DNA from 2 places in the Ureibacillus sp. FSL W8-0352 genome. Region 1 is predicted to be linked to the other one. Evidence: predicted binding sites of a transcription regulator. Region 1 holds the regulator's gene; the other holds the start of a gene.
The links. The regulator NrdR, encoded in region 1, represses ribonucleotide reductase genes. The targets are predictions, from matches to a motif close to AACACNATATATNGTGTT.
Positions count from the first base shown of each region.

Region 2: a site for NrdR is predicted at 1,619-1,636, ahead of NST98_RS03035 (vitamin B12-dependent ribonucleotide reductase). Genes of this name have one in related genera too.

Region 1 covers NZ_JBBOQT010000001.1:1,179,116-1,182,551, forward strand. Annotated here, with positions in the region: gene dnaI (primosomal protein DnaI) at 1-173, opposite strand, end outside; gene NST98_RS06050 (replication initiation and membrane attachment family protein) at 184-1,554, opposite strand; gene nrdR (transcriptional regulator NrdR) at 1,574-2,038, opposite strand; gene NST98_RS06060 (glyceraldehyde-3-phosphate dehydrogenase) at 2,356-3,375, opposite strand.
Region 2 covers NZ_JBBOQT010000001.1:591,768-595,203, forward strand. Annotated here, with positions in the region: gene NST98_RS03025 (rhodanese-like domain-containing protein) at 123-509, opposite strand; gene NST98_RS03030 (lipoate--protein ligase family protein) at 667-1,446, shown strand; gene NST98_RS03035 (vitamin B12-dependent ribonucleotide reductase) at 1,697-3,436, shown strand, end outside.

The DNA.
Region 1 (3,436 bases):
TCATATAGCTTTGCTAAACTGCGTTCAACCATCTCTTTATTAACCACATCATCATGTTCTTTTAAAAATTTTTGAACGTTCGGATGTTCTAAAATTTGATTTCGGATGGCATTGTATCTTTCTTGAAAGGATGGAATTTGCACTTTATTTAAAGATTTTTTGATCGATTCGATGGTTGGTCACCTACCCGTCTACAACTCCAAGTTTTTGCAATATTTTTTTACGTTCTTCTTCAAAGTTAATTTTTTGTTTTGTGGACTGTTCTTCCTCTTTCCGAGGTTCGTTTCGTTTATAGAACCATTCTGGTATCTTTTCTTCCCTTATATTTTTGTATGGCTGTTTTCTATAGTTTAAAGCAGAAGACTTTTTCTCTTCGTTTTCTTGTTTCCACTTATTATATTGATCCCGTTCTGTGCGAGCAAGTTCCATTGCTTCCTTCGCCGTTCGAACATTTTTCCTCATCCAATGGTCCGCAATTCGTTCAACATATTTGCGTGGCAATTTCATGTCTGTAGTTAGCATAACATATTCAAGCAATACATTGACAACTCCGACGGGCATGCCATGTTTCAATATTAAATCTTCTGCTATTTCGACAGAAGATGGCACTGGCTCTTTTCCGTTATTAATGTCTCTTAACACTTGAACGGGTGGGGTTGTTTCAAGGTAATCAATTAACTCTTGTTCTTTCGTTAAAGGCTGATTTTGTATTTCTTGCGGTTTCATTTCAAAAGTTTTTTCAAGTTTCGGCACTTCTTTAGAAATCGTTAATTTATAATAATCTGATGCAGCTTTTTTCAATCTATCTAACGAAATTCGCATTTCATCATCAATCGCTAAAATAACAACCTTCTGCATATCAAGTGGAGAGAATTGATAGAGGAAGGCTATCTTTGCAATCCATTCTTTTACTTCAATTGTAAATACACTGGTAGGAATCAATTGTTCCGATAACCCAGCTTGCAATAAAGCAAAATCAAATTGTTCATAATAGAATGGATAATTGCGATTTTTTGTTTCTAGGTTGGGTTCGATGAATTCTTGGGGAACATTCGTATGAATGGGTTTGTACACATCCATAAATGTTCTTGATACTTCTTTAAAAGAATCCATGTTCATTCGCTTGATGAATCGTTTCCGAAGTTTACGGTATGCTTGTTCTCCAATTTTACTGAAAAGAAACATCGATAATAACGGATCTTGAAAAAATGTCTCTGCATCAAGAGGACGCACTAATTCATATAAAAAGAAACGATTTTCTCCTTCTTCTTTTCGATATGTTCTTAATAAACCGATTGCTTCTAATGAAATACGGGCTTGAAACACTTTACCAATCGGCATATCTAACACATTCATTAAATAATAATGATTTAAAGTTTCCCTATGAGCATCTTCACCTTCTGCCCATAAAGTTAAATATAGGCTGATAGGTTCCGGACCAGTAAGTGGCTGATAGAAAAGCGTTAATAGTTGTCGTTCATGGGAAGATAGAGAATGAGGGAGAATAATGTCAAAATGATCCTTCGGTTGAAGCTCTTTATACAAATGAACCAATTTTGCTTTCCCCCTATAACTACTTTTTTGGCTGTCGATTCAATAATTCTGTTAACTCTTGCATAAACACATTAATATCTTTGAATTGTCTGTAAACAGATGCAAAACGAACATAAGCCACTTCATCCACCTTTGCAAGCTCATCCATTACCATTTCTCCAACATCTACAGAACTTACTTCCGAATTTCCTAGTCTTCTTAATTCTTTTTCAATAGAAAAGACGATTTGTTCAAGTTGTTCTAATGATACTGGACGTTTTTCGCAAGCGCGAATTAGCCCTCTTAACACTTTTTCTCGGCTAAATTCTTCCCTGGACCCATCTTTTTTCACTACAATTAATGGCGTTTCTTCTATTTTTTCAAAAGTAGTGAATCGGAAACCGCAAGATTCGCATTCACGACGTCTACGTATCTCTTTATTATCATCAACGGGTCTGGAATCTATGACACGCGTTCCATTGTAATAACAACTTGGACATCTCATAAAAATTTCTCCCTGTCTAGTATATTTAACATTATTATATCAAATAACATAGGAAGTAACACTTTTCCTAGTACATAATCTCTAATGGAAGATGATAGGTTTTCATTTTAATATACTTCCAACCAAAAATCGAGGTTATTTATATTGAATTTCATTAGAATGATTGGTAGCACTTTCAATGCATATTTTTCGGAAGTTTTGTATATAAATAGTAATGAAAGATTATTTTATCAAGTGATATTACATAACTACAGATTATATAAAAAAGTGTAGACAAAGTCGTTGTCAGACGATGTCTACACTTTATCAACTATTTATTATGCAGTTACCGCTTCAAGTGCTTTTACAACTTTTTTCGTTAAATCAACTACGCGTGCAGAGTAACCCCATTCATTATCGTACCAAGCCATTACTTTAACTTTTCTTGTACCCATTACCATTGTTAATTGTGCATCAATAGTAGATGAATATGTTGTTGTATTGTAATCAACAGATACAAGTGGTTCTTCGCTATAGTTTAGGATACCTTTTAATGAACCTTCACTTGCTTTTCTGAAAGCTTCGTTCACTTGTTCAGCTGTTACATCTTGTTTTAAGTCGACTACTAAGTCTACTAATGAAACATTTGGAGTTGGTACACGAAGAGCTAAACCATGGATTTTTCCTTCCATTTCAGGAATTACTTTACTTAATGCTTTTGCTGCACCAGTCGTAGTTGGAATAATGCTTTGACCACATGCACGAGCACGGCGTAAATCTTTATGCATGTTGTCTAGATTTTTTTGGTCATTTGTATATGCGTGAACTGTTGTCATTAAACCGTTTTCAATACCAAATTGTTCATGCAACACTTTTACAACCGGAGCTAAGCAGTTTGTTGTACAAGATGCATTTGAAATGATGTGGTGTTTTGACACGTCTAATACATCATCATTAACACCCATTACAATTGTTACGTCTTCGTTTTTACCTGGCGCTGTTAAAATTACTTTTTTTGCACCTGCTTCTAAATGAAGAGCTGCTTTTTCGCGATCATTGAATTTACCTGTTGCTTCGATAACTAAGTCTACTCCAAGTTCTTTCCACGGTAATTTTGCAGGATCGCGTTCAGCAATTAATTGAACACGTTTACCGTTGACGATTAAAGCATCTTCCTCATACTCTACAGTTCCATCAAAATGTCCATGAATTGTGTCATACTTAACCATATGTGCTAATGTTTTTGCAGGATAGCTAGCATTAACTGCCACTATATTTAAATCTTCTTGAACAATCGCTTGTCGGAACACCATGCGGCCAATTCGTCCAAAGCCGTTAATTGCAATAGAAACTGTCATTAATATAAGCCTCCCGTTTTACTTCAATTATGTTTACTATTTCTCAATTAGTATAGCACAT
Region 2 (3,436 bases), 590 kb from region 1:
CTCCTACTCGATTACTTTTAAAACTAGCTATTTTAAAGATGATATATGACATGAGTAAAATATCATAAATGTTGTTGGCGAATCATGTCATTTCTTTAAATATAGGAATTTCAACAGGCAAACTAATTTTTTGTTTTAATTTTACCAGTCCAAGTTTTGAAACCGCCTTGAAGTTGATACAATTGATTGTAACCTTTTTTCTTTAAGAAAAGAGCTGCCCTAGAACTTCTTGTCATATTTTGACAATATAAATATACAGGAAGATCTGGACGAATTTCTTTGTAACGTTGACGCAATTGAGTAAAAGGAATATTACGTGCTCCTAAAATGTGACCAGAATCAAATTCTTTTGTTTCTCGAACATCGATTAATTGAGCTTTTCGATATCCTTTAATAAATTCTTCTTGCGTCAAATTCGTAACAGATTTTTTCAAACGGAATGAACTTACTAAAACATAGATAATGATAAGTCCTAGGATTGTTGCAATCGTATATAATACTGTCGCCACTTCTAAAATTCTCCTTTCTATTTACATAGAACATTATAAATAAGAAATTGGCATTCGTCCATTCAGTTTGATACAATAAAAAAGTTGTGAGGAGGAAAACAAGTTGAAAACGAAATGGTATTTCATTAATTCAGGACCATGCAGTCCTTCTTATAATATGGCATTAGACGAGGCATTACTCGATTTTCATAGTAGAGGCGAAATTCCACCAGTCATTCGATTTTACGAGTGGAATCCGCCAACCCTTTCTATTGGATATTTCCAAAGAGCACATCGAGACATTGATTTTGATGCTTTAAAAGCGCAAAATATTGGCTTTGTTCGGAGACCTACTGGTGGAAGAGCAGTTCTTCATGACAGCGAATTGACATATAGCATCATCGTTACAGAACAATACCCAAATATGCCTGAAACGGTTACAGAAGCTTATCGTTTTTTAAGCGAAGGCTTGTTAAAAGGGTTCCACAATTTAGGGTTAGATGCATATTTCAGCATCCCTGATACGGAGGAAAAACAAGAAGCATTGAAAAAACCAAAAAGTGCAGTTTGTTTTGATGCTCCAAGCTGGTATGAACTCGTTGTAGAAGGAAAGAAAGTTGCTGGAAGTGCGCAAACTAGACAAAAGGGTGTCGTTTTACAGCACGGTGCGATTTTATTGGATCTCGATGAGGACAAGCTGTTGTCTCTGTTCAAATTCCCTTCCGAAGAGGCAAAAGAGCGGATGCGAAAACAATTGCCGGAAAGAGCAGTTGCAATTAACCGTTTAACAACACGACGCATCACTATTGAGGAATGCATTCATGCATTCAAAAAAGGATTTGAAGAAGCTTTACAAATTGAACTTGTTCCACATGAATTAACAGAAGAACAAAAGGAATATGTGAAAAAATTAGAAGAAGAAAAATATGCAAATGATGAATGGAATTTCAGAAAGTAATTAAAAATTATAGTTCAAAAATTGTGACTAAAATTTAATAATCAGCTCCAAACTTAGAAATTTCTAAGATTCATAGAAATTATTATTTGTCAACCCCTTGAATCGATTCTAGTTATGAGGTAATCTTTTCTAAGTAGAACGAAACAATATATTGTATGTTCATTTTGCTAGACATACAATATATTGTGTTTTATTGTTTATATATGGGAAATGATAGATAAATTATATATGTGCTAAGGGAGGCTGGCAGATGGTAATGGTAGATTCTTATACGACCATCCTCATTGATCAACTAAACAAAGATATTGAACAATTTCCACAAGTTCATTCAATTACTCCAGATATGCATATAACGCATAAAGGTGTATCGAGATTAGTCATGATTGACCGATACTCATTCAAGGATACGGAAAAGAAAACATTAAAACCTGGAGATTTTGTTGTATTAACAATTAAAGAAGATCCAAAGTTTCCAGCTCGAGGATTAGGTTATATCCAATCAATTGATTGGAATGCTAATAAAGCAGAAGTATTAATTGAAGAAGAATACAGAAATGTACTCGATGATCCAAAAGAACAAGAAACAGGCATCATCGTTCGTTCTCTAGATGTTATTGAAAAGCCTCTAGAAATTTTTTATGAACAAATTGCGAAACGAAATGCAACAGGCTTATCGTCTGTTGAACAAACAGAAGAAAAACGCAATGAATGGTTCCAAAAATTTTACGAGCAATTAGCTTCTTTAAAGTTCGTGCCGGCTGGACGAGTTCTATACGGTGCAGGTTCAGGAACGCAAGTCACATACTTCAACTGCTATGTAATGCCTTTCGTTCCAGATAGCCGAGAAGGTATTAGTGAACATCGCAAAAAGGTAATGGAAATTATGAGCCGCGGAGGCGGTGTTGGTACAAACGGTTCAACACTAAGACCTCGCAATACGCTTGCAAGAGGGGTCAATGGAAAATCAAGCGGTTCTGTATCATGGCTTGATGATATTGCGAAACTTACACATCTTGTCGAACAAGGTGGTTCGCGTCGGGGAGCACAAATGATCATGCTCGCTGATTGGCATCCAGATATTGTTGAATTTATCATTTCCAAAATGCAAAATCCTCGCATTTTGCGCTATTTAATTGAAAATATGGAAGATGAATCAATCGTTCGCCATGCGAAAGAAAAATTAAAATTCAAACCATTAACGCCGCTTGAAGAAGCGATGTATCAAGGAATCCTAAACTATAAAAACATCCCTGGTTTAGGAGGATTTAGCGAAGCAATTATTAAAGAGGCGGAAACAAAGCTTCGCGATGGCGGAACGTACACTGTGCATAATCCAGACTTTTTAACAGGTGCCAATATCTCTGTTACTATTACAAATGAATTTATGGAAGCGGTTGAAAAAGACGAAGAATACTCGCTTCGATTCCCAGATGTAGAAAACTATACGCCGGAAGAAATGGCAATTTACAATGAGAAATGGCACAAAATTGGTGACGTGCGCGAGTGGGAAGCTCTCGGTTACGGAGTGCGCACATATCGCAAAATTAAAGCACGAGAACTTTGGAAATTAATTAATATATGTGCAACTTATGCGGCAGAACCAGGTATTTTCTTCATCGATAATGCGAATGAAATGACAAATGCCCGCGCTTATGGCCAAAAAGTTGTTGCGACAAACCCTTGTGGTGAGCAACCGCTTGCGCCGTATTCAGTATGTAACTTAGCAGCAGTGAATTTAGCTCAATTTGCATTGAAAGATGAAAAAACAGTGGACTTTGAGGCATTAAAAGAAACAGTTCGCGTTGGCGTTCGCATGCAAGATAATGTCATTGATGCAACTCCGTATTTCCTTGAAGAAAACCGTAGACAAGCTCTAGGTGAGCGACGTATCGGTCTTGGAGTAATGGGCTTAGCTGATCTACTAATTTACTGCGAAAAAGAATATGGTTCACAAGAAGGAAACAAACTTGTCGATCAAGTTTTCGAAACG